2 regions of the Streptomyces sp. NPDC058646 genome follow, and region 1 is predicted to be linked to the other one. Evidence: riboswitches for the same ligand, from Rfam matches in the RefSeq annotation. Region 1 holds a riboswitch; the other holds the start of a gene.

Evidence for each region. Region 1 has a riboswitch for S-adenosylmethionine ahead of ACFWUZ_RS27420 (aminotransferase class V-fold PLP-dependent enzyme). Riboswitches for the same ligand answer to the same signal wherever they lie in the genome.
Region 2: it holds a riboswitch for S-adenosylmethionine, as region 1 does, so the genes downstream of both, thrC (threonine synthase) here and ACFWUZ_RS27420 (aminotransferase class V-fold PLP-dependent enzyme) in region 1, are expected to answer to the same signal.

Annotation. Positions count from the first base shown of each region.
Region 1 covers NZ_JBHXRK010000025.1:103,435-119,037, reverse strand. The annotation lists gene ACFWUZ_RS27460 (glycosyltransferase family 4 protein) at 25-1,167, opposite strand; gene ACFWUZ_RS27455 (hypothetical protein) at 1,244-2,371, opposite strand; gene ACFWUZ_RS27450 (NlpC/P60 family protein) at 2,428-3,480, opposite strand; gene ACFWUZ_RS27445 (NlpC/P60 family protein) at 3,732-4,757, opposite strand; gene ACFWUZ_RS27440 (NYN domain-containing protein) at 5,010-6,374, opposite strand; gene ACFWUZ_RS27435 (hypothetical protein) at 6,415-6,654, opposite strand; gene ACFWUZ_RS27430 (rhomboid family intramembrane serine protease) at 6,791-7,513, shown strand; gene ACFWUZ_RS27425 (Lrp/AsnC family transcriptional regulator) at 7,510-7,791, shown strand; gene ACFWUZ_RS27420 (aminotransferase class V-fold PLP-dependent enzyme) at 7,950-9,341, opposite strand; SAM riboswitch class IV at 9,575-9,691, opposite strand; gene trpD (anthranilate phosphoribosyltransferase) at 9,781-10,845, opposite strand; gene ACFWUZ_RS27410 (cytochrome bc complex cytochrome b subunit) at 11,023-12,648, opposite strand; gene ACFWUZ_RS27405 (Rieske 2Fe-2S domain-containing protein) at 12,645-13,703, opposite strand; gene ACFWUZ_RS27400 (c-type cytochrome) at 13,700-14,509, opposite strand; gene ACFWUZ_RS27395 (heme-copper oxidase subunit III) at 14,586-15,206, opposite strand; gene ACFWUZ_RS27390 (hypothetical protein) at 15,404-15,603, shown strand, end outside.
Region 2 covers NZ_JBHXRK010000016.1:104,164-119,766, forward strand. The annotation lists gene arfB (alternative ribosome rescue aminoacyl-tRNA hydrolase ArfB) at 1-276, shown strand, start outside; gene ACFWUZ_RS20675 (flavin reductase family protein) at 346-831, opposite strand; gene cdgB (diguanylate cyclase CdgB) at 1,247-2,977, shown strand; gene ACFWUZ_RS20685 (CBM35 domain-containing protein) at 3,046-4,095, shown strand; gene ACFWUZ_RS20690 (1-phosphofructokinase family hexose kinase) at 4,162-5,082, opposite strand; gene nagA (N-acetylglucosamine-6-phosphate deacetylase) at 5,182-6,345, opposite strand; gene ACFWUZ_RS20700 (ROK family protein) at 6,345-7,277, opposite strand; gene ACFWUZ_RS20705 (extracellular solute-binding protein) at 7,489-8,787, shown strand; gene ACFWUZ_RS20710 (DUF3263 domain-containing protein) at 8,845-9,081, shown strand; gene otsB (trehalose-phosphatase) at 9,156-10,004, shown strand; gene ACFWUZ_RS20720 (trehalose-6-phosphate synthase) at 10,419-11,873, opposite strand; gene ACFWUZ_RS20725 (glucosyl-3-phosphoglycerate synthase) at 11,920-12,870, opposite strand; SAM riboswitch class I at 13,056-13,212, shown strand; gene thrC (threonine synthase) at 13,230-14,519, shown strand; gene ACFWUZ_RS20735 (MoaD/ThiS family protein) at 14,556-14,831, shown strand; gene ACFWUZ_RS20740 (cold-shock protein) at 15,229-15,435, shown strand.

The DNA of each region.
Region 1 (15,603 bases):
CGTGCCCCGTTCCCCCGAGCCGGCTCAGAGCAGCTCGCGCAGCCGCTCGGCCAGCAGGTCCCAGCGCCACTTCTCCTCGACCCAGGCACGGCCCGCCGCTCCCATCCGCTCCCGCAGGGCCGGGTCCTGGAGCAGGGCCACGACCCGTTCCGCGGCATCCTCGGGCGCGCCGCCCCGGACCACCCAGCCCGTCTCACCGTCGAGCACCGCGTCCGGCGCCCCGCCGGAGTCGCCCGCGACCACCGGCAGCCCCGTCGCCGAGGCCTCCAGGTAGACGATGCCGAGCCCCTCCACGTCCAGCCCGCCCCGCCGGGTCCGGCACGGCATGGCGAACACGTCCCCCGCGCCGTAGTGGGCGGGCAGGTCCGCCCAGGGCACCGCTCCGGTGAAGACCACCGCGTCCGCGACCCCCGTGGATGCGGCCAGCGCCCGCAGGTCGGCCTCGTACGGCCCGCCGCCCACGATCAGCAGGACCGCGTCCGGCACCGCGGCCAGGATCCGCGGCATCGCCTGGATCAGCGTGTCCTGCCCCTTGCGCGGCACGAGCCGCGAGACGCAGACGACCACGGGCCGGTCGGTCAGCCCGAGGCGGGCCCGGACCCGCGCCCCGCCCGACTCGGGGTGGAAGGTCTTCTCGTCCACCCCCGGCGGGAGTTGCACCATCCGCCCCGCCGCCCGGTCCGTCAGGGCGGAGGCGATCCGCGAACGCGTGTACTCCCCCAGGTAGGTCAGCGTGTCGGTGCCCTCGCCGATCCGCCGGAGCAGCTGCCGGGCGGCCGGCAGCTGGGCCCAGCCCGCCTCGTGCCCGTGCGTGGTCGCCACGATCCGCCGGGCGCCCGCCCGGCGCAGCGCGGGGCCCATCAGCCCGAGCGGGGCCGCGGCCCCGAACCACACGGACTCGCAGCCGTGTTCACGCAGCAGCCCCACCGCCCGCCGCGTCACCCGCGGCGTCGGCAGCAGCATCGTCGTGCGGTCGCGCACCACCTGGAAGGGCTGTTCCGCGTCGAAGGCCGCGGTGGCCTCGCGGCCCTCCGCACTGTGCTTCCAGGTGGAGGCGTACACGACGATCCGCCCGGGATCCAGCCGCAGTGCCATGTTGTGCAGGAAGGCCTGGATGCCGCCCGGTCGCGGCGGGAAGTCGTTGGTCACGATCAGCGTCTTGTGCATCGCCTGCCGACAGTACCGGAACGGGATCACCCGGGGGCTCGCGGTGAGGGGGCCCAGCCCGGCGGGCGGGGCCCCCTCAGGGGCCCAGCTCGCCGCGCAGGCTCTCCTGCCAGGCCTTCGTCAGGGCGGCCGGGTCCGTGCCGAGGGCCTCGTCCAGGGCGGCCGGGAACGGCTCGCGGCCCGCCCGTTCGTACAGGTCGGCCAGTGCCGCCTCGCCCCACTTCGCCGCGATCAGCCGGCAGGCCAGCCAGGCCCCCTCGTACGCCCGGGCCAGCGTCTGCGGGTCGCCGCCGAAGGCGAAGGCCTGCGCCGGGGGCAGTTCCGCGGGCAGCTCGCCCCGGCGGACGGCCCGGGCCAGCGCCGGGGCCGCCTGCCCGGGGGTGGTGGGCGTCCCCCGGTAGGCCGCCCAGTCCGCGAAGCCCTCGGAGAGCCACAGCGGGGTCGTGGCGGTGGTCGCCGCCCGGGTGGCCACGTGGGTGACCTCGTGGGTCAGGACGACGCGCCGGCCCGTCCCGCTGAGTTCGGCGTACCCCTCCGGGTTGATCACCACCCGGTCGGCGGGGCCGGTGCCCGCGCCCACCCGTCCGGTGGTGACCGCGCCCATCCCCCGGTACTCCTCGGCCGGCCTGCCCAGCAGCCGCGCCATGCCGTCCAGGGTGCCGGGGACGAGCACCACCACCCGCCCCGCCCACGGCCCGGGCCAGGCCGCGCTCGCCGCGGGCACGGCGCGGTCGGCCCCGGCGGCGACCTCGTCGAGCGTCTCCCGCGCGGCGGAGCCCAGCACCAGCACGTGCGCGCCCCGGACCACCGTCACCTCGCCCAGGTCCCACGGCTGCGCCGGGGCCCCGGGGGCCGGGCGGTCGGACAGGACCCGCCAGGTCCCGCCGTCCCCGGCCAGTTCGAGCTCGCGCTCCGAGCCCGCGGGGGACGCGTCGTAGCCGGCCAGCCGGTAGCTCAGCCGGGCCCGTACGCGGGCCCGTACGCCGTCCCGCCGCACCGAGGCGACCTCGTAGGCCCAGTCCTCCAGCGGGATCGCGGCGAGCCGCCCGGGCGGCGTCCGGGACCAGTCCGCCACGGCGCCGCGCACGTCCCGCTCGGCGGCGCTTCCGGGCGGCCGTCCGGAGCAGCCCGCCAGCAGCAGGAAGCACAGCAGGAGCGGCAGCACGCGCAGCGGCGCGCGCGGCGGACGGGGAGCCGGGAGCACCGGTCGATCGTACGCACGCCCCCGCCGGATCCCGGTCAGGCCCCGTCAGGGCCGGGTCAGGGCCGGGTCACCGAGGACACCGGCATCATCCCGACCGGGTCGTACCGCACCCGGGCTCCGGGGTACGGGGCGTGCACCACCTGGCCGTTGCCGACGTACATCCCCACGTGGCTGGCGTCCGAGCGGTACGTCACCAGGTCGCCCGGCCGCGCCTGCGACAGCGGTACCTGACGGCCCGCGTACCGCTGCGCCTGCGAGGTGCGCGGCAGCGAGACGCCCGCCTGCCGGTAGGACCACACCATCAGCCCGGAGCAGTCGAAGCCGGAGGGACCGGTGGAGCCCCACACGTACGGCTTGCCGACCGCCGCCCGGGCCGCCGACACCGCGGCCGCGGCCCGCCCCGACGACGGCCCGGCGGCACCCGTGGCGGGCAGCTCGGGCAGCCCGTCGGCGCGGCCGCCGGAGCGCGAGGCCCGCTCGAAGTCGGCCCGCTCCCCGGCGGACATGGCGTTGAGGAGGCGCCGGGCGGCCGCGAGCTTCGCCGTGACCGAGCGCTTGTGCGTGGCCACGTCGGCGCGCAGGGCGTCGAGTTCGGCGAGCTTGCGGGAGGCCTCCCGGCGTTCCTGGCCGAGCCGGCGCTGCTCCTCGCGGAGTTCGTCCAGCTGCCGGGCCTGGCTGCCGGTGAGGCGGTCCAGGACGGCGGCCCGCTCCAGGTAGTCGTCGGGGTCCTCGGACAGCATGAGTCCCACGGTGGGGTCGAGGCCGCCGCTGCGGTACTGGGCTCCGGCGAAGGTGCCGAGGACGCCCCGCATGGTGTTGATGCGGTCCTGGCCGCGGGCCACCGCGTCCTGGGCCCGGTTGACCTCGCCGCGGAGCCGGTCGGCCTTCTCACCGGCCTCGTTGAAGCGTTCGGTGGCCTGCTCGGCTTCCTCGAAGAGCCGGTCGACCTGGGCGCGGGCGCTCGCCGAGGGCTCGTACGGCAGGCCGGGGGCCGCGCCCGCGGGGACGGCCGCCATGGCGACGGCGACACCGGCCGCCGCGGCGGTGAGGACGGTGACCTTCGTGTTCCGGTCGAGGCCGCTGAGCCCGGACCGCCGATGGGACGCCACGTGAAGCCGCTCCCTTCCGCTGCGCGGGACCCGGGTCCGCCCCCCGTGGACGGCCGTGGGCCGGGTGCGCGCTGGCAGACAGTAACCGCACGGCCACGCACCGGCCAACGACCGCGGGAGGGCGCGCACAGCGACGCCCCGCAGGAGACGCAGGTCACCGGCGGGGCGTGCGGTCGAGGCGCGGCCTTGCAATTCGCCCGGATGGGCGGCGTACGGCGCACCTTCGGCCGGGGGCGCCGCAGCGCGAGGGGTCAGATGCGGACGCCGAACTGGAACGGCATGTTGTCCATCGACTCGTACTTGATGCCGCCGCGCGGGTTCGAGGCGTGCAGCGTCATGTTGTTGCCGGCGTAGAGGCCGACGTGGTGCAGGTCGCCGTAGAAGAAGACCAGGTCACCGGGCTGGAGCTGGCTGCGGCTGATGCGGGTGCCGTCGTTCGCCTGGGTGTAGGTGACGCGGCTGATGCTCACGCCGGCCTGCTTGTAGGCCCACTGGGTCAGCCCGGAGCAGTCGAACGCGCTCGGACCGGTGGCCCCGGAGACGTAGGCCATGCCCAGCTTGGTCTTGGCCGCCTCCAGGGCGGCTCCGGCGCGGCCGGAGGCCTTCACGTCGCCGAGGTCGACGCGCTGGCTGTCGCTGCGGCTGGCGCGCGTCTCCTCGTCCTTGATCGCCGCGCGCTCCTGCGCGGTCAGGGTGTTGAGGAGGGCCTGCGCCTCGGCGAGCTTGTCCTGCGAGACCTTCTTCTTCTCGCCGAGCTCCTTGCGGGTGGCATCGAGGTCGGTGAGCTTGCCGGAGGCCTCCTGGCGCTGCTGCGCGAGGCTGCGCTGCTTGGCCTGGATCTTCTGGACGGTTTCGACCTGCTTGCCGCTCAGGTGCTCCAGCGTGGAGGCCTTTTCGAGGTAGCTGTCGGGGTCGGCGGAGAGGAAGAGGGAGAGGGACTGGTCGATGCCGCCGTTGCGGTACTGGGCGCTGGCCATCGAACCCAGCCCGTTGCGCAGCTCGTTGAGGTCGCCCTGGCCGCGCGCGACCTGGTCCTGGAGCTGGGCTATCTCCTTCTCCAGCTTCTCCTGGCGCTCCTTGGCCCCGTTGAACTTCTCGGTGGCCTGCTCCGCCTCTTCGTAGAGTGCGTCGACCTGGGCCTTGACCTCGTCCTTGCCCGGCTTGGCCGGAGCGGCGGAGGCGCCCTGGGCGGAGAGGGCGACGGCCGCGGCCGCGGTGGCGGTCAGGACGGTCACGCGTGCGCGGTTCGGCTGCTTGGGTCGACGGTGGGACGCCACGAAGGCGAGCTCCTTCTTCCTCGAGCCGCCGAAGTACGCAACTCGGCAGCACCTCCGCCGCCACCCCGAATGAGTGATCTACCGCACGAAGGTTTGAGCAGACCCTAGTGACCCGGCTGTGATCACTTCAAATCCTGTCGGGAAAAAATTCGCCCGCCCACCAGCTTCTTTACCTACAGTGCACGCTCTGTGCCGGGTACTTGACGGTGCGTCCCGCAGACGGTCTGCCAATTCCGGCATTGGGCCCAGGAGTTACGAAACGCGCGAAAGCCGCTTCAGGAGCAAGGCGGACGCTACGGGCCGCGCCCCGGCCTTGGCCACCCCGTCGGCGACCTCCCGGTCCGTGGAGACCACGACCACCGGGCGGCCGGGCGGCTCGGCGCGCACCAGCTGGCGGATCAGCTCGTCCGCCGTCACCCCGGCCTTGGAGAACAGCACCCGCACCCCGCGCGGCGGCGCGAGCAGCACCGGGGCCGCCAGCTCCGCCCCGTCGAACACGCAGGTCATCTCCGCGCCCGTCTGCGCGGCCAGCATCGACAGGCCTCCCAGGAGCCGCAGCCGCTGCTTCTCCAGCGGCATCGTCGGATAGCCCGTCTTCGTCACGTTGTAGCCGTCGACCACCAGATGGGCCTGAGGCAGCGCCAGCAACTGGTCCAGCAGGGCCGGGTCGGTCTCCGACAGGGCCCGGGCCGCGATGTCCTTCGGCGTCATCCTGCCCGGCTCCACCGCTTCCACGGTGTCGGCCGGGCGCGTCGAGACCGGCGGCAGCGCCAGCTCGCGGCGCAGCCCCTGCGCCGCGTCCAGCACGGTGTCCAGCAGCAGCCGCAGCCGCATGTCCTCGATGCTGCGCCCCTCGCGGGTGGCCCGGCGCGAGGTCTCCAGCGCCGTCTCCACCTCCGCCAGACGCGACTTGAGCCGCCTGTTCTCGCTCTCGGCGGCGGTCACCCGGGCGGCCGCCTCGCCGCGGATCCCGTCGACCTCGGCGTTCAGCTTGCGCAGGGCCGCCTCGCCGCGCTTGACGTCGCTGAGGGCGCTGCGCAGCTTGCGCTGAAGCGATTCCGCTTCCTTGCGGGCGGCGTCCAGCTCGGTCCGCACCTGCTCGCCGCCGGTGCGCTGCAGTTCCCGTACGTGGGCCAGTTCCTCGCGGAGCCGGTCCAGTTCGCGCCGGGTCTCCTCGCCGATCCGCTCGGCGTCGGCGCGCTGCGCCTCCTCGCCCGCGGCGGCCACCAGCTTCACCCAGCCGACCGGCCGCAGGACGTACGCGGCGGCCGCCACGTCCAGGGGGTCCGCGGCGGCGGGCGGCGCACCGGCCTCCAGCGCCGCGGTCAGGTCCGTCTGCGCCTCGCGCAGCTTCTCGGCGACCCTGCCGCGGAACACGGCATCGGTCTCCACCGCCGCGGCCATGGCGTTGCCCGCGAACTTGGCGCGCCGGGACGGGGTGAACCGGGCGTACTGGCGCAGCTGCGCCGGGAGGTCCGCGACCGTCAGCCCGCCGAAGGCGTCCGACACGAACGCGACGACCCGGCGCCGCACGCCTTCCGGCAGCGGGCGGTCGAGCACCTCGGCGGCGTCGCCGGCCGAATCGGCCGGCTCAGCGCCGCTTGCTGGCTCCACAATCCGTCACCCCTACCGTGATCTACCTGTGGACGCGGCTCCCTCAGGAGTCCGCGCCCGGCCTGTCCACGAGCTCGATCTGGTCCACCGCGTTGCACCAGCGGCAGCGGACCGACTCGATGGTCTCATTGACCACCTCGCGCTCCTCGACCTTGGGCTCCCCGGCGAGGTCCAGGTGGACGTACTCCACGACCTTCGACGAACGGGTGACGTCGAAGCGCGTGAGGTTGCCGCACAGGGTGCAGCGCCACCGGGTGGTGTCGGTCGGCAGGGGAACCGTCATCAGGCCGCTCTCTCCTTCGTAGCTGCTTCAATTAAAGCCGTCCGCGGACCCGGACGCGTCGCCCGGCGGACCGCAGCTCGTAACCCTACGGCCTGCCACCGCTTCAGGTGGGCCCGGTTGCGTCATGCTCGGTCGCATGAGCATGAGGTGGCGGACCGTCCGCGAGGCCGCGCGGGGACCGGTGGTCACCCACGCGCTGATCGCCGGCTGCTGTGTGGTGTTCCTGTTCGGCCCCGCCTCGGGCCTGAACCCGGCCTACGGGACGGGCGACGCGCTGCTGTCCTCGGGGACGGCGTACTTCCACCGCTGGGGCGTGGTCCCCGACGAGCTCTTCACCGGCTCCCCGCGCGCCTGGCTGACACCGCTGACCGCGCTGTTCGTCCACGGCAGCTGGCTGCACCTGCTCGGGAACATGCTCTTCCTCCACGTCTTCGGGGCGATGACGGAGGAGCGGATGGGCCGCCCGGCGTTCCTCGTCTTCGTCATCTGTACGGGGTACCTGGCGCTGGCGGCGTACGCGGCCGCGTACGCGGGGTCCTCGCACGCGCTGGTCGGGGCGTCCGGGGCCATCTCGGCCGTCCTGGGCGCCTTCCTGTGCCTGCTCCCGAGGGCCAGGGTGACCAGCCTGTTCCCCTTCCTGTTCTTCCTGCCGCTGCGCTTCCCGGCGTGGATCGTGCTGCTGTTCTGGTTCGCCCTGCAGTGGGTGGCGGCGCACCGGGCGGAGAGCGGACCCGGAGTCGCCTATCTGGCCCACCTGGTGGGCTTCTCGCTCGGCTTCGTCTACGCCTGGGTCCGCTATCGGCGTACGACTAGAGTGGGGCGACCAGCGACGGCCACCGAGGGAGACAGCCAGCCGTGATCACCGCGATCGTGCTCATCAAGACCAGCGTGGACCGCATCCCCGAGATCGCCGAGTCCATCGCCGCGCTGGACAGCGTCAGCGAGGTCTACTCCGTCACGGGTACGTACGACCTCATCGCGCTGGTCCGCGTGGCCCGCCACGAGAACCTGGCGGACATCATCCCGGGCCGCATCAGCAAGATCCCGGGCGTCGAGGCGACCGACACGCACGTGGCGTTCCGCACGTACTCCCAGCACGACCTGGAAGCGGCCTTCGCCATCGGCCTGGACGCCTGACGCTCCGGCGCGGCCCGCCGCCTCCCCCTCGGCTCCGCCGTGGCCCGGGCTCCGGGAGGCAGTCCACCCGTGCGCGCGTCTGCGCCGCGGGCAGCGGCCCGCCCTTTGCCGCCCAGGCGGCCGGCAGCGGGTGCCCGTACGTGACGGGCCGCAGCCCGTCAGACGGCCGGGACGCAGCGGCCCTCTTCGGTGCGGTACTGCCACTTGGCGCCGTCCGCGACGAGTTCCTTCACCGCCCGCACGAACCGCTCCACGTGCTCGTCGGGGGTGCCGGCGCCGAAGCTGACGCGGATCGCGTTCAGCGAGCGCTCCCCCGGGGCCGCCTCCGGCGCGCCGCACTCGCCCTGGGCCTGCGGCTCGCTGCCCAGCAGGGTGCGGACCAGCGGGTGGGCGCAGAACAGGCCGTCGCGGACGCCGATGCCGTACTCGGCGGAGAGGGCCGCCGCGAAGTGCGAGCTGTTCCAGCCGTCCACGACGAAGGAGATGACGCCGACCCGCGGGGCGTCGTCCCCGAACAGGGACAGGACGCGGACCGCCGGGACCTCCGCCAGACCCTCGCGGACCTTCGCGATGAGGTGGTTCTCCCGGGCGACGAGGCTGTCGAACCCGGCCTCCCGCAGGGCCTTGCAGGCGGAGGCGATGGAGTAGACGCCGATGACGTTCGGGGAGCCGGCCTCGTGGCGGGCGGCCGTGGTGTGCCACTCGACGTCCACCCCGCCGTCCTCGCGCCGGGCGACCTTGCGGGAGGCGCCGCCGCCCGCGAGGTACGGCTCGGCCTCCTGGAGCCAGTCGGCGCGGCCGGCGAGGACGCCCGAGCCGAAGGGGGCGTAGAGCTTGTGTCCGGAGAAGGCGACCCAGTCCACGTCCAGCTCCTGGACCGAGACGGGGTGGTGCGGGGCGAGCTGGGCGGCGTCCAGGACGATCCGCGCACCGTGGGCGTGCGCGGCGGCGGCCAGCTCCTTCACCGGCCACAGCTCACCGGTGACGTTGGAGGCACCGGTGACGCAGACCAGCGCCGGGCCGTAGGGGTCGCGGTCGGCCAGCGCCCGCTCCAGGCCGGCGACGGCCTCGTCCGGGGTGCGGGGGGCGTTGAGGTAGGTGACCTGCGCGTTCGTCCACGGCAGCAGCGAGGCGTGGTGCTCGGTCTCGAAGACGAAGACCTGGCAGTCGGCCGGGAGGGCGGCGGCGAGCAGGTTCAGGGAGTCCGTGGTGGAGCGGGTGAAGACGACCTGGTCGGCAGGGCGGCAGTCGAGGAAGTCGGCGACCGTGGCCCGGCTCTGCTCGAAGAGGTCGGTGGACAGCTGCGAGAGGTAGCCGGCGCCGCGGTGGACGCTGCCGTAGTACGGGGCGTAGGCGGCCACGTCGTCCCAGACCCGCTGGAGCGCGGGCGCGGAGGCCGCGTAGTCGAGGGCCGCGTAGGTGACCTCTCCCCCGGTGACGAGGGGGACGGTGACGTCCCGGCCGAGCACCGGCAGCGGCTCGGCACAGGCGGGGTCCACGGCGGCGGGGGCGGAGACGGCGGTGGCGGCGGCGTTCAGGGATGCGGACATGGCGGTATCTCCCGGCAGGCAGGGGTGAATGGCTTCGGCGTGCCCGTACGCGGCCCGGCTACGGCGCGACGGCCGTGCGGCGGGGTACGGGGGGCCTCGGACGGTTCGTCCGGGTACACCGCGTACACGGCAGTGACCCTGGTCCGAGGATGGAAGAGGGGCGGAGTCGCCCTATCGCATTCGCTTGCTCACGGAAAATGCTCCTCGAGAGACCAGGACCCCTGGTGTCGAGGGATCCGCGCTTGCCGTAGACCTCGCTGCCTACGGCCCGGTCATCACCCGGGGCACCCCGCCACGGAAGGAGGGTTGCCGGACAGCAAGCCGGGGCCTGAACGCTGTCACTCGTGACCTGGTCAGCATCCTGCCACAAGATCGCCCGAGCGCAAGACCCCGGTCCGCATCGTGGACCGGGTCCTTGGCTCGAAACGATCAGGCGGGTTCAGGCGTTGCTCGCCGCCACCCACCGCTCCAGCGCGGCCCGGGCCTCGCCCGAGTCGATGGAGCGGGCCGCGCGGGCGATGCCCGCCGCGATCTGCTCCTCCAGCGTGCCCGTGCCCGGGTCCAGGGCCACCAGGGCCGCCGCCGAGTTCAGCAGTACCGCGTCGCGGACCGGGCCGGTCTCGCCCGCCAGCAGGCGGCGGGCCACGTCCGCGTTGTACGAGGGGTCCCCGCCGGCCAGGGCCGATACCTCGACCAGGTCGACGCCGACGTCGCGCGGGTCGAAGACCTGCTCCGCCACCTTGCCGTCGCGGACCCACCACACCCGCGAGGTCGCCGTCGTGGTCAGCTCGTCCAGACCGTCGTCGCCGCGGAACACCAGGGCGGAGGAGCCACGTTCGGCGAGCACGCCCGCGATGATCGGGGCCATCCGGGGGTCGGCCACACCGGTCGCCTGGGCGCGCACCCGGGCCGGATTGGTCAGCGGGCCCAGCGCGTTGAAGAAGGTGCGGATGCCCAGCTCCTTGCGGGCCGCGGCCACGTGGCGCAGCGCCGGGTGGAACTTCACCGCGAAGCAGAAGGTGATGCCGGCCTCCTCGGCGACCTGCACCACCCGCTCCCGGCTCAGGTCGAGGTTCACCCCGAGCTTCTCCAGCACGTCCGAGGAGCCGCTCGCGGAGGACGCGGCCCGGTTCCCGTGCTTGACCACCTTGGCGCCGGTACCGGCCACCACGACCGCGGACATCGTCGAGATGTTCACCGTCCTGGCCCCGTCGCCGCCGGTGCCGACGATGTCCACCGTCCGGCCCGGGACCTCGATCAGGTTGGCGTGCGCGTACATCGCCCGGACGAGGCCGTTGATCTCCGCGACCGTCTCCCCCTTGGCCCGCAGCGCGACCGTGAAGCCGGCGATCTGGGCGTCGGTGGCCTCCCCGCGCATGATCCGGTCCATGGCCCAGGCGGTGTCGTCGGCGCTCAGGTCCCGGCCGGTCAGCAGGGCGTCGAGGACGCCCGGCCAGCCACGGGCCGCCACGCTGTCGCCGCCTGCCGGGGTCACAACGTTCATGGTCCGCTCCTGTGCTAGTGGGCCGCCCCCGTGTGCGCCACCCACGGCGAAGGGGAAGGCCCTCAGCCTATCCAGCCCCGGGGACGGCAAAGAGCCCCGTCCAGACACTGGACGGGGCTCTCACCGTGGCGACACCAGGACTGGCCGAAACCGGTCCCTCATGCGTGCAACAGGGGATCAGTGGTGGCCGTGGCCGCTCTGGATCTCCTTGTACTCCTCCACCGTCGGCTTCGGGATCTGGTTGTCCTCCGCGTAGTAGCCCTTACTGAGCTTCGCGCGCAGCTTCTCCGTGCCCTTGACCTTGCGCACGACACCGTTCTCGTCGACCGTCGGGCCGATCTCGACCGGCGCGTACTGCTCGTGAGCGGTGAGGGTGTGCAGCTTGCCCTGCGGCAGCGGCTCGTGGACCTCGACGAACTCACCGTGCGGCAGGCGCTTGATGATGCCGGTCTCGCGACCGTGCAGCACCTTGTCCCGGTCCCGGCGCTGGAGGCCGAGGCAGATCCGCTTGGTGACGATGAAGGCGATGACCGGACCGACGAAGAAGCCGATGCGGGCGAACCAGGTGATCGAGTTGATCGACAGGTGGAAGAACTGCGCGAACATGTCGTTTCCACCGGCGATCAGCAGGATGACGTACCAGGTCAGCCAGGCCACACCGAAGGCGGTACGGGTCGGGACGTTGCGCGGGCGGTCCAGGATGTGGTGCTCGCGCTTGTCCCCCGTGACCCAGGCCTCGACGAACGGGTACACCGCGATCGTGGCCAGCACCAGCGGGAAGATCACCAGCGGGATGAACACGCCCAGGACGAGCGTGTGGCCCCAGAGGTTGATCTCCCAGCCCGGCATGGCACGGATGAGGCCCTCGGAGAAGCCCATGTACCAGTCGGGCTGCGCACCCGTGGACACGTGGTCCGGAACGTACGGACCGAGCGCCCAGATCGGGTTGATCGAGGCGACGCCCGCGATGACCGCGATGATGCCGAAGACCAGGAAGAAGAACCCGCCGGCCTTCGCCATGTACACCGGGAGGAGCGGCATGCCGACGACGTTGTTGTTCGTCTTGCCGGGCCCGGCGAACTGGGTGTGCTTGTGGTAGAAGACCAGGATCAGGTGCGCCACCAGCAGACCCAGCATGATGCCGGGCAGCAGCAGGATGTGGATCGAGTAGAACCGGGCCACGAAGTCGTGGCCGGGGAACTCGCCGCCGAAGAGGAAGAACGACAGGTACGTGCCGACGATCGGCACGGACAGGATCGCGCCCTCCATGAAGCGGACACCGGTGCCCGAGAGCAGGTCGTCCGGCAGGGAGTAACCGGTGAAACCGGTGAACATGCCGAGGACCAGCAGCAGGAAGCCGAACAGCCAGTTGACCTCGCGCGGCTTGCGGAACGCGCCGGTGAAGAAGACGCGCATCATGTGCACCATCATCGCCGCGACGAAGATCAGTGCCGCCCAGTGGTGGATCTGCCGGATGAGCAGACCGCCGCGGACGTCGAAGCTGATGTCCAGGGTCGAGGCGTAGGCCTCGGACATGCGGACGCCCTGCATCGGCACGTACGAGCCGTGGTACACGACCTCGTTCATGCTCGGGTGGAAGAAGAGCGTCAGGTACACACCCGTGAGGATGATGATGATGAAGGTGTACAGGCAGATCTCACCCAGCATGAAGGACCAGTGGTCCGGGAAGATCTTGCGCATGTTGGCCTTGGCCAGGCCGTAGATGCCCAGGCGGCCGTCCGCCCAGTCAGCCACGCGTTCGCCGGCCGGCGCCTTGCGCCCAGTGTCAGTGGCGGTGCTCATCCGCGCTCCCAGAAGGAAGGACCGACGGGCTCTTCGAAGTCACCGAGCGCTTCGAGGAAGCCTTCGGCATTGACTCCGATCCGCAGCTGCGGAAGCGCGTGACCGGCCGGACCGAAGATGACCCGGGCGCCGTCGGAGAGGTCGAAGGTGGACTGGTGGCACGGGCAGAGCACGTGGTGCGTCTGCTGCTCGTACAGGCTGATCGGGCAGCCGACGTGGGTGCAGATCTTGGAGTAGGCCACGATGCCCTCGTGGGACCACTCCAGTTCCTTCTTGTCCTTGATGTCCTCCGGCTGGATCCGGACGATCATCAGGGCCGCCTTGGCGATCTGCGACATGTAGTCGTGCTGCTCCTCCTCCAGGCCCTCGGGCATGGCGAAGGTCAGCGAACCGACGATGACGTCCTCGGGACGCAGCGGCTCCATCGTGTTCTGGTTGATGAGCAGCTTGCCCTTGGCCCAGAGCGTCTTGCGGAGCTTGTCCTCGGGCAGCGGGCCGAGGTCGCGCAGGATGACGATGCCGGTGAGCGGCACCAGGGCCAGCGCACCGAGCATCGTGCGGCGGATCAGCGGGCGGCGGGTGATGTTCGACTCGTCCGTACCGGCCCGGAAGTCGCTCATGACCTGCGCCTTGACCTCGGGCGAGGCCGCGATCTCGTGGCGCGTGTCGGCGATCTCCACGTCGGACATCAGGGTGCGGGCCCAGTGGACCGCACCCGCGCCGATGAGGAAGAGGGCCAGGCCCAGGGTCACACCGAGGCTGAAGTTGAGCGCGCTCACCTTCCCGATGGGGAAGATGAACACGATCTTGTCGATCGGGATGGCCACGAAGGCGACGATGAAGCCGATCGTGGACAGCATCGACAGCGTGAACATCAGGGCGACGGTGCGCTCGGAGCGCTTGGCCGCCGCCTCGTCGATGTCCTGGATGCGCGGCCGGTGGGCCGGCATCCCGGGGTCGGCGAACGGGTCGTCCGCGACCGCTACGGCACCGTGGTGCCCGTCACCCTGCTCGCTCGGCAGGTGCTTCTCTTCGGGAATGTCTTGGCTACTCATGACTTCTTGGCCTTAGCGGTGTGGGCCGCGACCCAGACGGCGACAGCGATCAACGTACCCAGACCGAAGATCCAGCCGAACAGACCCTCGGAGACGGGGCCGAGGCCGCCGAGCTTGAGGCCACCGGGGTTCGTCGACTTGTCGCCGTTCACGTTCTGGAGGTACGCGATGATGTCCTTCTTCTCCTTCTCCGGCATCGTGCTGTCCGGGAAGGAGGGCATGTTCTGCGGGCCCGTGAGCATGGCCTCGTAGATGATCTTCGGCTCGACGTCCGCGAGGTTCGGGGCGTACTTGCCGTTCGTCAGCGCGCCGCCCTCACCGGTGAAGTTGTGACACTGCGCGCAGTTGTTGCGGAACAGCTCACCACCCTTGGCGATGTCGGCACCGGCCGGGTCGTACTGCTTCTCGGTCGGCACGCTCGGGCCCGCACCCAGGGACGCGATGTACGCGGCCAGCTGGTCGATCTGCGCCTGCGTGTAGATCTTGGGCTTCTTCGGCACCTGGACGCCGGGCTGCTGCGCGGGCATGCGGCCCGTGCTCACCTGGAAGTCGACGGCTGCGGCGCCGACCCCGACCAGGCTCGGGCCGTCAGAGGAACCCTGGCCGCCGGTTCCGTGGCAGCTTGCGCAGCCCACGGCGTACAGCTTCTTGCCCTCCTCGATGGCGAGGGACTGGGCGGTTTCATCGGCCTGCGCCTTGCCTGCCGGCGCGAAGGCGGAGTACAGCCCCCCAGTGGCCGCCAGCGCGAGGAGTAGAACGACGACCGCCGCCAGCGGATGGCGTCGTCGTGCGGAGAGCTTTTTCACGGATTACCCCGGTGTCAGGATCTTCTGCGTCGGTGTTTCTGGATGGAGTGCCGGGACCTGCCCGGTGACGTGTTCGCTACTTGATCAGGTAGATCGTCGCGAAGAGGCCGATCCAGACGACATCGACGAAGTGCCAGTAGTAGGACACGACGATGGCCGACGTGGCCTGTTCGTGGGTGAACCTCTTGGCCGCGTACGTCCGGCCGAGGACCAGCAGGAAGGCAATGAGACCGCCCGTCACGTGCAGTCCGTGGAAGCCGGTGGTCAAGTAGAAGACCGAGCCGTACGGACCGGACGAGAGGCTCATGCCCTCGTGCATGACCAGCTCGGTGTACTCGAACACCTGGCCGCCAATGAAGATCGCACCCATGACGAACGTGATGATGAACCACGTCCGGAGCTTCTTCACGTCACCCCGCTCGGCGGCGAAGACGCCGAGCTGGCAGGTGAGCGAGGAGAGCACCAGGATCGTGGTGTTCGTCGCCGAGAAGGGCAGGTTCAAGGCCGAGGCCTCCGCTGTCCAGTACTCGGCGCCCATCACGGATCGCAGGGTGAAGTACATCGCGAAGAGGGCCGCGAAGAACATCAGCTCGGAACTCAACCAGATGATGGTTCCGACGCTGACGAGGTTCGGCCTGTTGACCGTCGGGTGCGCGTGCCCGGTATCTACTGTCGTTGCTGTCGCCACGACCGACATTATGTCGGTCGCTTATCCCGCCCTCACCCTGGGGGGTGCCGTTCGGAGTGTCCGGGGCGTGTGCAAGGCCCGAACGGCCCATCGGACAGGCCTCGAAAGCAAGCCGGCGATGCTGCCCGAACCGATGTTGACACGGGGTCGGACGGAGTAGCATCCGCGCATCAAGAGCGTGATTCACGGACACGTGGAGGAACGAAATGCGGGCGACTGCGCGGGTTCTGGTCTACAGCGACGACGCGGGCACCCGGGAGCAGGTGCGGCTGGCGGCCGGTCGCAGGCCCGCCGCGGACCTGCCGCCGGTGGAGTTCCTGGAGTGCGCGACCCTTCCGGCCGTCCTGTTGCTGCTGGACGCGGGCGGCATCGACGCGTGCGTGCTGGACGGCGAGGCGGTCCCGGC
Region 2 (15,603 bases), on a different contig from region 1:
GCGCTGCCGGAGGTGTGGAAGGAGCGGGCGCTGGAGCGGCTCGCGGGGCGGCTGGTCGACGGGGTGGTGACCGTACGGGCCTCCGAGCACCGCTCGCAGTTCCGCAACCGGGAGATGGCGCTGGTCCGGCTGGCTTCGCTGCTGGCCGAGGCCACGGCGCCGCCGCCGAAGGCGCGCCGGGCGACGAAGATCCCGCGGGGGATCAACGAGCGCCGCCTGCGGGAGAAGAAGGCGCGGGCGGAGACGAAGCGGGGCCGCACCGGCCGCGACTGGTAGTGCGGCCGCGGCCGGCAGGCGGTCCGGCAGGCGGTCCGGCAGGTGGCCCTGCCGGGGATCAGCCGGGGATCAGCCGCTCAGGTGCCGGTAGCGGCCGCGGAAGTAGGTCAGGGGCGGTGCGTCCGGTGAGGGCAGGCCGGCGGTCAGGACCCGGCCGACGACCAGCGTGTGGTCGCCCGCCTCCACACGGTTCTCCGTACGGCATTCGAGGGTGGCGAGCGCGCCGGTCAGCAGGGGGGCGCCGGAGGCCTCGCCGCGGACGTACGGGAGGTCCGCGAAGAGCAGGCGGTCGCTGATGCGGCCCTTCATGGAGAAGCGCCCCGCGACCTGGAGCTGGTGGTCGGCGAGGACGGAGACCGCCCACAGCGGCTGCTCGGCCAGCAGGTCGTCCATGCGGGAGCCCTCGCGCAGGCTCACCAGAACCAGCGGCGGGTCCAGCGAGACCGACATGAAGGCCGTTGCCGTCATGCCCACGTCCTCGCCGCGCGGGCCGTCCGCCGTCAGGGGCGTCTCGTGCGCGGTGATCAGGCACACGCCCGCTGCCAGCCGGGACATCGCGGCCCGGAACTCGTCGTTGCTCACTCCCCCAGGATGAGGGGTGCGCGGGACGGGCGGGGCACCGGGACCGGGCACTCGGGACACGGGGGCTGCGGGGGTCGTCTTGGGCACGGCAACACGCTAAGGTCGCGGTCCCGCGGCGCACATCGGGCCCTGGTCCGAGCCGCGTCCCCGCCCCTCGGCCTAGGACCGGGCGTATCGTTCGCTCGCGTGAACGACGGGGGGCGCCCCTGGTGGAGAAGGGCCTGATGCGCGCCAATATTCATCTCATGTGACTTGAGTCACAGACAGCAAGATTTGTTGACCCTGTGTACCTGCCGCACAGCTCACTGTGATTCAGTGGACGGGACACCGCAACGAAACGCCGATGACAAACCTGGAGTTGCTGTCGAGGTCTCGGGGAGAGCGAGCAATGGAGACCGAGTCGGAGCCGTACGTCCGTCTTGCGACCCTGCGGCAGCTGCACCGGGTGGTGGCCGAACTCAATACGGCCAGGAGCCTGGCGGACACTCTGCAGACCGTCGTGGACGGCATCGTCGTGGGCCTCGGCTACGAACTCGCCTGTGTCAACCTCGTACGCCCTGACGGCGATCTCGTCGTCGCCGCCTTCGCAGGCGACCCCGCCGCCGAAGCCCTCATCACCGGCCGCGTCGGCTCCCGCTCCTCCTGGGAACGCCGCCTGACGATGGGTGAGAACTGGGACGGGCTCAGGTTCATCCCGCACACCGAGGGGTGGGTCCTCATGGAGGACGACGTCCCCCAGTGGCACACCGAGGGGCCCGAGCCGCGGTTCGAGGACGAGTGGCATCCGGAGGACCGGCTCTACGCCCCGATGTATGCGTCCGGCGGGGAACTTCTGGGTGTCATTTCGGTGGACAGGCCGAGGAACGGCCGCCGCCCCGGTGCCTGGGGGCGCGAAGCACTCCAGATGTACGCCTTCCAGGCGGCGATTGCGATCAGCAATGCACGCCTGCGCGCGAACATGCAGCGCGCCCTGGTCCGGCTGGAACGCGAGCAGCAGGCCCTGCGGGCCAGCGAGGAGTCGTTCCGGCAGGCCTTCGAGTACGCCCCGAGCGGCATGGCCATCGCCGAGATGGGCGGCGACCAGCACGGACGGCTGCTGCGCACCAACGACGCCCTGTGCCGGCTGCTGGGCCGGCCCGCCTCCGTCCTGCGCCGCTACTCCTTCTCCGACCTGGTCCACCCCGAGGACATCGGCACCCTGCTGCGCACCTCCGCCGAGGGCGGCCGCGCCGAGCTGCGGCTGGGCCGGCGCGACGGCACGTACGTCTGGGTCTCGCTGCGCAATTCCGTGGTCGCCGACGCCGCAGACGGGCCGCGCTTCCTGCTGACGCACGTCGAGGACATCGAGGAGCGCAAGCGGCACGAGCTCCAGCTCGCCCACCGGGCCAGCCACGACTCGCTGACCGGGCTGCCCAACAGCGCCGAGCTGCGGGCCCGCCTCGGGGCGCGGCTGTGCCGCAGGCCGCAGTCGGTGCGGGCCACCGCGGTCGAGGCCCTGGACGCGGCCTTCGAGGGCCGCGAGGGCTACGCCGGGCACGAGAGCCACGAGGTGCGGGCCGAGGCGGGTGGTGCCGGGGAGCACGGCTTTCAGCCCGACGGCCCGGACCGCTACCCCGGGCACGACCCCTTCGAGTTCCCCGGCGGGCTGCCCGCCCAGGCGGACGGCCCCTACGACCACCACGTGCACACGGTGGCACCCGCGAGTGACGTCGACGACGGGACGAAGGGGCTCGCGGTGCTCTTCTGCGACCTCGACGGCTTCAAGTCGATCAACGACCGGTTCGGGCACCACACGGGGGACGCGGTCCTGATCGAGGTGGCCCGGCGGCTGACCACCTGCGTCAGGGACGGTGACACCGTCGCCCGGCTGGGTGGTGACGAATTCGTCGTCCTCGCCGACGGCCTCGGCGCGGCGGACGCGGCCGACCTGGCGGTCCGGCTGCGCAACGCGATCATCCCGCCGATCCGGGTGGACGGCCGCGCGGTGCGTGTGGGAGCCAGTTTCGGCATCGGCTGGGCCAGCTGCGGGATGTCGGCGGACGAGGTGCTGCGCTCCGCCGACCAGCGGATGTACATCGAGAAGCGATCGCGCTCCAAGGCGCACCGGCGGGCCGGCTGAAGCGATCGGCCGCCCGGGGGTGCACGTGTTCGGGGTAGGCTCCCGGGGGTCGAAAGGAGTGACCTGCGATGACGACGCCCGCGAACAACGGCCCGCACGGTGGGGCGAACAAGCCCGAGGACGATGATCCGTTCGGGTATCTCTACGCGGACGGCCATGCGGCCGGAGCCACCCCGCCCGCTTCGGGCGGTGGATACGGCTACCCGGGCCCCCAGGCCGGCGGTCATTCCGGCCCGCAGCCGGGTGTTCCCCGAACCTCCCACCACCAGGTGCGCACGGTCGGCGAACGGACGTACGGCGGTCAGCGCGGCCCCGTGCCCCAGCAGCCCGGTCCCGCCCAGCAGCCCCCCTACCAGGCGCAGTACCAGGCCCCCGAGGCGCTCCAGGCGGGCGGGTACGGCGTTCCCCCGCAGCAGCAGTCCCCGCAGCACCAGACCCAGACCATGGCGCACCCCGGCGGTCCGGGCGGCCGCGGCGGCCACGGCGGCGGCGGGTCCAGCCGCAAGGGCCTGCTCATCGCGGCCGTGGCGGTGGTCGCGGCCGTGGCGATCGGCATCGGCGCGGCCCTGGCCTTCGGCGACAACGGCAAGACCAAGGACGAGGGGAAGACCGAGGGCACGGGCCAGAACCCGTCGTCGGCCCCGCAGAACCCCTCCAGCCCGCCCCCGAGCGGCTCCCCGCAGCCTTCGGAGGCCCCGCTGCCCAAGGCGGACGCCTCGGGCGCCGGGATGGACCTCACCGGTGGCGCGACGCTGCTGGCCGCGGTGCCGGGCGCGAAGAGCGCGGGCGGCCAGTACGTCGGCAACTTCAACCAGGTCGGCGCGGCCGTCACCTGGACGGTCGAGGTGCCCAAGGACGGCGAGTACACCTTCCGGATGATCTACGGGGTGCCCGGCAAGGACGCCAACACGACGCTGACGGTCAACGGCACCGCGCAGAACCGTGCGCTGAACATGAAGAACTTCGCGAAGGCCGCCGAGGGCGACTGGGCGAAGGGGTGGACCAACACCTACGCCTACGTGAACCTCAAGAAGGGCACGAACACGATCAGGATCTCCTGCGAGCAGGGGAACTCGTGCGACGCGGCCATCGACCAGTTCGCGCTGGAGAAGCGCTGACCGGGCGCTGATCCGGCGTCGGTCCGGCGCTGACGCGGAGGCCGGCAAGGCCGCTTCCGCGGTCGGCTACTGAGGCTGCGTCACCTTCACCGACCCCCGTACCTCCTCGTAGGTGCGGGGGTCGAACTCTCCCGCCGCGGGGGCGGCGACCGTGGCCGCCGAGAGCGCGACCGCGCGGGTCAGGCGCTCCGGCCAGTCCACGCCCTCCACCAGGGCGGACAGCAGCCCGGCGACCGCGGAGTCGCCGGCTCCGGTGGGGTTGCCGGCCACGGTGCGGGGCGGGGCAGCCTGCCAGGTGCCCTGGGCGGTGGCGGCCAGCAGGCCCGCGGGGCCCAGCGAGGTGACCACCGCGTGGGCGCCCCGGCGGCGGGCGTCGCGGGTGGCGGGGAGCGGGTCGCGGGAGCCGGTCAGCTCGGCCAGTTCGGCGCCGTTCGGCTTGATCATCTCGGGGCGGGCGGCGACCCCGCGGCGCAGGGCCTCGCCGCTGGTGTCCAGCAGGACCGGGACCCCGGCCGCGTGGGCGGCCCGTACGAGCACGGCGTACGCCCCCACCGGGACGCCGGGCGGGAGGCTGCCGCACAGGGCCACCGCGCGGGCCCCGGCCAGCAGCTGCCCGTACCGGACCAGGAACGAGGACCACTCCTCGGCGGTGATCAGCGGCCCCGGCTCGTTGAACTGGGTCGTGTCGCCCGAGGCGTCGTCGACGACGGCCACGGTGCGGCGGGTGGTGCCCGCGCAGGGGACCAGGGCGTCCACCACCCCGGGGGAGGCGGCCAGCAGCTCCCGTACGAGGGAGCCGGCCGGGCCGCCCGTGAACCCGGTGGCCGTCACCTCGTGGCCGAGGGCGGCCAGGACCCGGGCGACGTTGATCCCCTTGCCGCCGGGGCGTTCGGAGACGGCGGTGATCCGGTGCGAGGCGTGCGGGAGCAGCCGCGGCACGCGGTACGTGACGTCGAGCGCGCTGTTGAGCGTCACGGTCAGGATCATGGGCTCCCCCGGGTCTGTCGCTGCCGGGATCATGCCAAAGAGAAGGCGGCCGGCCCAGTCCTGGGGCCGACCGCTCCGGTTCTTCCAGCCGCTTGGCCGTCAGATCGCGGCCCGCACCGCAGGGCTGACGACCCATTCGCCGCGCCGCATGACGCCCCGGACCCCGAACTCGGCGTCGAGGACGACGAGGTCCGCGTACTTGCCGGGCTCCAGCGAGCCGATCTCGTCGTAGAGGCCCAGCAGCTTGGCCGGGTTGGCGGAGATCGCCTGGACCACCGATTCCACCGGCAGCCTGTCGAGGGTGACCGAGCGCTTGAACGCGGTGTCCAGGGTCAGGGTCGAACCCGCGATGGAACCGCCCTCGACGAGCCGGGCCACACCCTGCCTGACCTCGACCTCCAGCTGGCCGAGGCGGTAGGTGCCGTCGCCGAACCCGGCGGCGTCCATCGCGTCGGTGATCAGCGCCACGCGGTGCGCGCCCGCGTGGTGGAAGGCCAGCTCCAGCATGGCCGGGTGCAGGTGGGTGCCGTCGTTGATCAGCTCGACGGTGATCCGCTCGTCCTCCAGCAGGGCCGCGATGGGGCCCGGGGCACGGTGCTCCATGCCCGGCATCGCGTTGTAGAGGTGGGTGGCCACGGTCGCGCCCGCGTCGATGGCCTCGCGCGTCTGCTCGTACGTGGAGTCCGTGTGGCCGATCGCGGCGATCACCCCGTGCTCGGCGAGCAGCCGTACGGAGTCCAGCCCGCCCGGCAGCTCGGTGGCGAGGGTGAACATGCGGGCGGCGCCGTGCGAGGCGTCGATCAGCTTGCGGACCTCCGCCGGGTCGGGGTCGCGCAGCAGGTCCTCCTCGTGCGCGCCCTTGCGGCAGGGGTTGATGAAGGGGCCCTCGAAGTGGATGCCCGCGATCTCGCCCTGCTGGGTCAGTTCGGCGAGGAGTCCGGCGCGCCGGGCGAGTTCGGCGAGGTCGCCGGTGACGGTGGAGGCGACCAGGGTGGTGGTGCCGTGCTCGCGGTGGGTCCGTACGCCCTTGAGGATCTCCTCGGCGGTGCCGGAGGTGAAGGAGGCGCCGCCGCCGCCGTGGTTGTGCATGTCCACGAAGCCGGGGACGATCCAGTGCCCGGAGAGGTCGACGACCTGCGCACCCTCCGGGGCGCTGCCGGCGATGCGGTCGCCCTCGACGATGACCCGTCCGTCGGCCACGGTTCCGGTGGGCAGCACCACCCTGGCGCCGGAGAGAACAGTGCTGTGCGCGCTTCCGGACATCAGGCAGGTACCTCCGTGGCGAGTAGGTCCCAGGCGAGCAGCCCTGCGCCCAGGCATCCGGCGGTGTCCCCGAGGGCCGCCGGAACGATGTGGGGGAGCCGCTGGAACGTCACGCGCTCCTCCACGGCCTTCCGTAGTGGTGTGAACAAGGTTTCCCCCGCCTCGGCGAGCCCGCCCCCGATGATCAGCGTGCGCGGGTCCAGCAGGGTGATCGCGGTGACCAGCCCGTCGGCGAGGGCGCCGACCGCGGCCAGCCAGACCTCGCGGGCGCGTGCGTCGCCGTCCTCGACGGCCTTGGCGCAGTCCGCGGCGTCCGCCTCCGGGTCGCCGCAGGCGGCGGCCCAGGCGCGGCTGACGGCGGAGGCGGAGGCGAGGGTCTCCAGGCAGCCGTGCTGCCCGCAGCCGCAGGCGGGGCCGCCGGGGCGGACCACGATGTGCCCGATCTCGCCCGCGTAGCCGTGGGCGCCCGCCTCGATGCGGCCGGCGATGCCGATGGCTCCGGCGATGCCGGTGCCCAGGGGGACGAAGAGGAAGCGGTCGGCGCCGCGGCCCGCCCCGATGCGGCCTTCGGCGAGCCCGCCCGTGCGGACGTCGTGGCCGAGGGCGACGGGGATCGAGCCGAGGCGCCTGCTGAGCAGCTCCCGCATCGGCACGTCGCGCCAGCCCAGGTTCGCCGCGTAGACGGCGATCCCGTTCTCGGCGTCCACGATGCCGGGTACGGCGACACCGGCGGCCGAGGCGGGGCGCCCGAAGCGCTCCCGGCCGGTGTCGAGCAGCTCGGCGGCGAAGGCCTGGATCGTCTCGACGACGGCGTCGGGGCCCCGCTCGCGGCCGGTGGCGCGGCGCGCCTCGTGGAGCAGGGTGCCGTCGGCGGCGACCAGGGCGGCCTTCATCCCGGTGCCGCCCACATCGAGGGCGATGACGTGTTTCACGGGTTTCACAGAGGACAGTCTCGCGTGCTCGACGGGGAAAGGTCTAGTCCATTGAGAGGGATTGTTGAGTGACCATACAAATTCGGGGCCGTGGTCGGGACGGGGGTCCGGACACGAACCGGACACGGGAGGGATCCGGATGTGGACGAGGCGCCAAAGTGGTGTAGACCTTACGTGGATCGTACGTACAACAAGGGGTGGATGGAGAACTGTGAAGGGCCGTTACCTGAGGCCGGCCGCGTCCGGTGCCGCACTGTGCCTGACCGCGACGCTCACCGGCTGCGGAGCCCTCGGCGGACTCACCGGGGACAACGAGGTGACCCTCCGGGTCGTGGCGGCCGATTACGGGGACAATCCGCAGAACTCGTCGGCGACGTACTGGAAGGGTCTCGCCGACGCCTTCGAGAAGGACCACCCCGGCACGAAGGTCGAGGTCAGCGTCTACAACTGGTCCGAGGTCGACGCCAAGGTCGCCGAGATGGTCAAGGCGGGCAAGGCCCCCGACATCGCGCAGATCGGCGCCTACGCCGACTACGCGGCCGACGGCAAGCTGTACTCCGTGGACGAGCTGCTCTCCGTCAAGACGGAGGCCGACTTCCTCGGCCCGCTCGCCGAGGCGGGCAAGGTCAAGCGCGTCCAGTACGGCATGCCCTTCGTGGCCAGCACCCGGCTGCTCTTCTACAACGAGAAGCTGCTCACCGACGCCGGCGTGCTCGCCAAGGACGCCAAGAGCGGCTGGCAGCCCAAGAGCTGGGCGGAACTGGAAGCCGCCGCGAAGAAGCTCAAGGGCGCCGGCGTCCAGACCCCCTTCGCGCTGCCGCTGGGCCGCGAGGAGGCGCAGGCCGAGACGATGATGTGGATGCTGGCGGGCGGCGGCGGCTACACCGACAACGAAGAGAGCTACTCGATCGACTCGCCCGACAACGTCAAGACGCTGGAGTTCCTCCGCGACAAGATGGTCGGCCAGGGCCTGACGGGCCCCGTCGAGCCGGGCAAGCTGGACCGCCGGGCCGCCTTCGAGGCCTTCACCCGCGGAGAGGTCGGCATGCTCAACGGCCACCCGACGCTCGTGAAGCAGGCCGCGGCCAAGGGCGTGAAGTTCGGCATGGTCCCCCTGCCCACCGCCGAAGGCAACGAACAGCCCGCGATGGGCGTCGCGGACTGGGTGATGGCCTTCAAGAACGGGCACAAGGCGGAGTCCGGCAAGTTCCTGGACTACCTGTACGAGGCGAAGAACGTGACCGCCTTCACCAACCAGTACGACCTGCTGCCCGTCACCACCAGCGGCTACCGGGCCATGGAGAGCGGCACCGGCGGGTCCGCCCCGCAGCTGAAGACCTTCCTGGCCGCGCTGCCCACGTCCCGGCTCTACCCCGTCGGCAAGAAGTCCTGGGCGGGGGTCAGCGAGGACATCAAGCAGAACATCGGCAAGACCGTCCAGCCGGGCGGGCAGCCCGCGAAGGTCCTGGACGAGATCGCGACGGCGGCGCGGGCGGCCGACCCGCGCTGACGCGGGGCGGTCCCGCCGCGCGGCGCCGGTGTCGGTGGGCGGCGTTAATCTGGCGGTATGACGGACGAGGGGCAGCTGACGGCCACGGAGGCCGCGGTGCTCGCGTACGAGGGACGCACCTGGCCCGGGCCCGGCGCCAAGGAGCGGGCGATACGGGAAGGGCTGGGGATGACCCCGGTCCGCTACTACCAGCTGCTCAACGCGCTCATGGACGATCCCCGGGCGCTGGCCCACGCCCCGGGCACGGTGAACCGGCTGCGGCGCATCCGCGAGGCCCAGCGGGCCCGGAGATGACCGGAGCGTGCCGCCTGCGGCGGGCGTGGCCTGCGCCATAGCCGTCGTGCGGCTGGGCCGTTAGGGTCGACCGTATGGGGAGCCATCCGCACGACTTGCCGATGCCCGTCACCGCCGCCGGACGCGAGGGACTCGAGGCCCTGCTCCGTGCACCCCGGCGGTCCGTGGTCGCACTCGACTTCGACGGCACCCTCGCCGACATCGTCCCGGACCCGGACCAGGCCCGCGCGCACCCGGGAGCCGTGCCCGCCCTGGCCGCGCTGGCCCCGGAGGTGGCCTCGGTCGCCGTGATCACCGGCCGGCCGGCGGGCGTCGCCGTCCGCTACGGGGGCTTCGCCGGGGTTCCCGGGCTGGAGCACCTGGTGGTCCTCGGCCACTACGGGGCCGAGCGCTGGGACGCCGTCACGGGGACGGTCCACGCCCCCGCCGAGCACCCCGGGGTGGCGGCGGTACGGGCCGAGCTGCCGGGGTTCCTGGAGTCGATCGGGGCCTGGCGGGGCACCTGGATCGAGGAGAAGGGCCGCGCGCTGGCCGTCCACACCCGCCGCGCCGAGGACCCCGACGCGGCCTTCGCGGCCCTGCGGGAACCGCTGGCCGGGCTGGCCGCACGGCACGGGCTGATGGTCGAGCCCGGCCGGGCCGTCCTGGAGCTGCGGCCGCCGGGGACCGACAAGGGCGTCGCCCTGACGGAGTTCCTCGCGGAGACCGGCGCGGAGGCCGTGCTGTACGCCGGCGACGACCTGGGTGACCTCGCGGCCTTCGCCGCCGTCGAGAAGCGGCGGACCGACGGGCTGCCGGGGCTGCTGGTGTGCAGCGGCTCGGCGGAGGTCCCCGGACTGGCTTCCCGGGCCGACCTCGTCCTCGCGGGACCGTCCCAGGTCGTGGCCTTCCTCGCCGCACTGGCCGCTGCGCTGCGGGCCTGACCCCTCCCTGCGGGCTGCAGCTCGGACCGCCCCCGCGGCGCCGTCGCCGGGGGCCGGCCCCCGGACCCCCGCGCCTCAAACGCCGGCGGGGCTGGGTGTGGCGTTGGGCTGGGCTGAAGACCCAGGGCTGCGGCCTGCGCCCCGCGCCTCAAGCGCCGGCGGGGCTGGGTGTGGCGTTGGGCTGGGCTGGGCTGGGTTTGGGGCCTGAAGATCCAGGGCTGTGGCCTGTGGCCTGCGCCTCAAGCGCCGGCGGGGCTGGGTTTGGCGTTGGGTCGGGCTGAAGATCCGGGGCTCAGCCCCGCGCCCCGCGCCTCAGGACTTCCCGCGGTTGGCAGGCGGGATCAGCCGAAGTTCAGCCTCGCCGGCGATTGAGGCGCGGGGTCTGGGGCGGAGCCCCAGGAAGGGGGCCCGGGGCTAGGAGAGGGCGTCCAGTTGGGCCTCGAACCAGGCGGCCGGGGGGAGGGTCGTGGCGGCGGCGGCCAGGCGCTTCGTGCGGTCGGCCCGCTCCGCCGCCGGCATGGACAGCGCCGCGTGCAACGCCTCGGCCGTCGCCGTGACGTCGTACGGGTTCACCGTCAGCGCGTGCTCGCGCAGCTCCTCGTACGCCCCGGCCCCGGTGGACAGCACCAGCGCGCAGCCCGCCTCCGACACCACCGGGATCTCCTTCGCGACCAGGTTCATCCCGTCCCGCACCGGGTTCACCAGCGCCACGTCCGCCATCCGGTACACCGCCAGCGAGCGCGCGAAGTCGTCCACCACGGACACCAGCACCGGCTGCCAGTCCGCCGTCCCGAACTCCGCGTTGATCTCCTCCGCGAGCTGCGCGACCGCCGCCGTGTAGTCCCGGTACACCTTCAGGTCCTGCCGGGACGGGTACGCGGAGGCCAGGTGCACCACCTCGCCCCGCCATTCGGGGTGCGTGGTCAGCAGCTCCCGGTAGGCGTGCAGGCCGCGCAGGATGTTCTTCGACAGCTCGGTGCGGTCCACCCGGGCGATCGTCCTGCGGCCCGCGACCTCGGCCCGCAGCGCGGCCAGCTTCTCGTCGACCTCCGGCCGGTGCGCGAGGGACCGCAGGTCCTCCGCATCGACCCCCAGCGCGTACACGGCGACGTCCGTCCGCTTGTGCCGCACCGGGCCCGACGGGCTCTTCTCGATGGAGCGGGCCCGCGAGGGCTCCTCGCCCGCCGGGAACCGCGGCGCGGCGATGCCCCGCTCGTCGTCCAGGTGCGCGCCGCCCATGAAGGAGTGCGCCCAGGCCCAGGTGTGGAAACCGACCACGTCCGCCCCGAGCATCCCCCACACCAGCCGGCTCCGGACGTCGTCCGGGAGCATGCCCAGGAACTCCGGCGACGCCCACGGCGTGTGCGTGAAGTGCGCGATCCGCAGGTCCGGCCGGAGCTCGCGCAGCGCGCCCGGGACCAGTGCCAGGTGGTAGTCCTGGACCAGGACCCGCGCCCCCTCGGCGGCCTCCTCGGCGAGGGCCTCCGCGAAGGCCTGGTTGTAGGCGGTGTACGACTCCCACTGCCGGCGGAACCGCGCGTCGAAGACCGGCTCGCGCGGGATGTCGTAGAGGTGGTGGTGGGTGAACCAGAGCACCGAGTTCGCGATGCCGTTGTACGCGTCGTCGTACACCGTGGGATCGATGTCCAGCATCCGGACGCCCGGCTCGGCCACTCCCCGCCGGACCGCCTCCCGGTCCGCCTCCGACAGCGCCGCGCAGATCCACAGCGCTTCCGGCTGCCGGGCCAGTGCGGCCGAGAGGCCGGAGACGAGACCGCCCCCGCCGCGGCGGGCACTGAGGGTGCCTTCGGCCGAGAGGTCGTAGGAGAGGGGGCCGCGGTTCGCTGCAACGAGTACCTGAGAAGCCATGCGGCCAACCTAGCCCGGCTCGTGCTCGCTCAAACGTGCGTAACCCTCACGCCACGCGGCGTCGCGCGTACTCCGTGATGCCCGCCATCGGAGGCCGCTCCTCGGTGTCCACCGGGTAGGTCCGGGGCACGAACCCGTGCGGCGCGCGCTCGAACTGGACGAGTTCCGGCCGTACGAGGTGCCCGCGCGAGAGGCGCACCTGCGCGGTGCGGTAGATCGCCGCGGCCATCCGGCCCAGCGCCTTCCCGTCCTGGTGCCGGTGGAGCCGTACGCCGACGTCCACCTGGGCCAGGGCGTCCAGCCCGACCGTGTGCAGGGCGTCCACCAGCAGGCCCAGCTCGACCCCGTAGCCCACGGGGAACGGCAGCCGTTCCAGCAGGCTGCGGCGCACGGCGTACTCGCCTCCCAGCGGCTGCACGAAACCGGCCAGCTGCGGCCAGTGCAGGTTCAGGAGGGGGCGGGCGACCAGCTCGGTCACCCTGCCGCCCTGCCCGGGGGCGTCGCCGAGCGGCCGGTCGTACATCGCCTTGACGAACTGCACGTCCGGGTCGGTCAGCAGCGGTCCGACGATTCCGGAGACGAAGGCGGAGGAGAAGTCCCGCAGGTCCGCGTCGACGAAGCAGACCACGTCCCCGGTGGTGGTCAGCAGTGAACGCCACAGCACCTCGCCCTTGCCGGGCAGGGCCGGTATCCGCGGCAGGATCCCGTCGCGGTGCACCACCCGGGCGCCCGCCTTCGACGCGACCTCCGCCGTGCGGTCGGTGGAGCCCGAGTCGATCACGACGAGCTCGTCCACCAGCGGGACCGGCAGTCCCTCGATCAGCTCGCGCCGGATCACCTCGACGATCGCGCCGACGGTCGGCTCCTCGTCGAGCGCGGGCAGCACCACGCTGACCGTGGTGCCCGCTGCCCGTTTCCGCTCCAGCAGCTGGTCGAGCGGTCGGTCGGCGGCGGACCAGGAGCGGTCGGCGAGCCAGCGCTCCACCTCTTCCAGCACTTTCAGCACTCCCTGCCGTTCGGCGGTTTGACCCCATTGAGATCCATCTCGCGGTTCGGACGGCTGTCTCAACCACCCGGGGCCTTCGGTTACAGTCTTGAACAACGCGAAGGACCATCGCATGTCGGGGGTCCTCGCGCACAAACGCCCGGGCGCGCCATAGAGCGCGCGGCCCGGTGCCATACCGCTCATCCAGAGGGGCAGAGGGACACGGCCCGTTGAAGCCCCGGCAACCCTCCAGTCGGTCTCGCGATCGCTACGTCAGCGACATCTGCGAGGTCCCCGGCTAGGGAAGGTGCCAATTCCGTCTCATGGCGAAGTGCGCCATGGGGAAGATGAGGAGAAAGGGCCTCGCCATCATGGCTGCACAGACTGTCGCCACCTCTGCCGACCAGGATTCTGTCGACCTCGGACCTGCCACCGGCCTTTCCTGTCGCGAGTGCGGCACCCGCTTCGGACTCGGCCCCATCTTCGCGTGCGCCGAGTGCTTCGGACCGCTGGAAGTCGCCTACGACCTCCCCACCGGCGACCCGGAGGCCCTGCGCGCCGCGATCGAGGCGGGCCCGAACAACATCTGGCGCTACGCCCCGCTGCTGCCCGTCCCCGCGGACGTGGCCTCCAAGCCCAGCCTGAACCCCGGCTTCACCAAGCTCGTGGACGCGGCCAACCTGGCCAAGGAGCTGGGTGTCACCGGCAAGCTCTACGTCAAGGACGACTCCGGCAACCCGACGCACTCCTTCAAGGACCGCGTCGTGGCCATCGCCGTCGAGGCGGCCCGCGCCTTCGGCTTCACGACCCTCTCCTGCTCCTCCACCGGCAACCTGGCCGGCGCCGTCGGCGCCGCTGCCGCCCGGGCCGGATTCCGCTCCTGCGTGTTCATCCCGCACGACCTGGAGCAGGGCAAGGTCGTCATGGCCGGCGTGTACGGCGGCGAGCTGGTCGGCATCGAGGGCAACTACGACGACGTCAACCGCTTCTGCTCCGAGCTCATCGGCGACCCGCTGGGCGAGGGCTGGGGCTTCGTCAACGTCAACCTGCGCCCGTACTACGGCGAGGGATCCAAGACGCTCGCGTACGAGATCTGCGAGCAGCTCGGCTGGCAGCTGCCCGACCAGATCGTCATCCCGATCGCGTCCGGCTCGCAGCTGACGAAGATCGACAAGGGTCTGCAGGAGCTCATCAAGCTCGGCCTCGTCGAGGACAAGCCGTACAAGATCTTCGGCGCCCAGGCCGAGGGCTGCTCCCCGGTGTCGGCCGCCTTCAAGGCCGGTCACGACGTGGTCCGCCCGCAGAAGCCGAACACCATCGCCAAGTCGCTGGCCATCGGCAACCCGGCGGACGGCCCGTACGTCCTGGACATCGCGCGGCGCACCGGCGGATTCGTCGAGGACGTCAACGACGAGCAGGTCGTCGAGGCCATCAAGATCCTCGCGCAGACCGAGGGCATCTTCGCCGAGACCGCCGGCGGCGTGACCGTCGGCGTGACGAAGAAGCTCATCGAGAACGGGCAGCTCGACCCGGCGCTGACCACCGTCGTCCTGAACACCGGTGACGGCCTCAAGACCCTGGAGGCGGTGGCCGCGGACAGCGGCCAGACCGCGACCATCCGCCCGAGCCTGGACGCCTTCCGCGCCGCCGGACTGGCCTGACCATCTCCTCCTGCTCCCCGGAAAGGCAGTAGCGCCATGAGCGTCAACGTCCGCATCCCCACCATCCTGCGCACCTACACCGGCGGCCGGGCCGAGGTGTCCGCCGAGGGTGCCAACCTGGCCGAGGTCATCGAGTCCCTGGAGAAGAACCACCCGGGCATCGCCGCGCGCGTCCTGGACGACCAGGGCAAGCTGCGCCGCTTCGTCAACGTCTACGTGAACGACGACGACGTGCGGTTCGAGGGCGGCCTGGAGGCCGTGACCCCGGACGGTGCCGGCGTCTCGATCATCCCGGCCGTCGCGGGCGGCTGACCTTCCCGTAGGTGACGCGCAAAAACGTAATTGCCCCCTCCGCTAAAAAGCGGAGGGGGCAATTCAGCTTGATTGGGCGCGGTAGGGTTGGGGAAGTCCCCTCCGCTGTTCTTGCCCGCCGCATATGAACGGGTCGCGTGAGGGTCGACATCGGGTCAATGTGCAAGTGCGGTATGGGGCTTTGGCGCAATATGCCTGGCCCGAGTTGCCCTGGGATATGGCAAATTTTCACTTTATTTCTGTGTTTCTGGGTGTCCAGAATTCTCGTGGGATTGACCTGTTGCAGACAGCACTCGCGCAGATACATTCAGCCTCGGTCGACGCGTTCCGACGCAAGTGATGACCCGGGACCGCGAAGTGCGTTCCTGCGCAAGGGCCAGTAATAGGGGAGTTAGGCATGGCTCAGGGCACCGTCAAGTGGTTCAACGCGGAGAAGGGCTACGGCTTCATCGCGGTCGACGGTGGTGCGGATGTGTTCGTCCACTACAGCGCCATCCAGATGGACGGGTACCGCACCCTTGAAGAGGGTCAGCGGGTCGAGTTCGAGATCTCGCAGGGCCAGAAGGGTCCGCAGGCGGACATGGTCAAGCTCGCACTCGGCTAGTCCTGGCGCGATCGACCGCCCACGCACTGTGTTCGACGTACGAGGGGCCCACATCCTGGACACGGGATGGGGGCCCCTCGTGCGTTGTGGCCGGTCGGCCCCTGTCCTGTCCGGTTCCTCGCCCGGCGTTGCCCGAAGCCGCTTGCACTCGCGGGGGGCGAGTGCTAA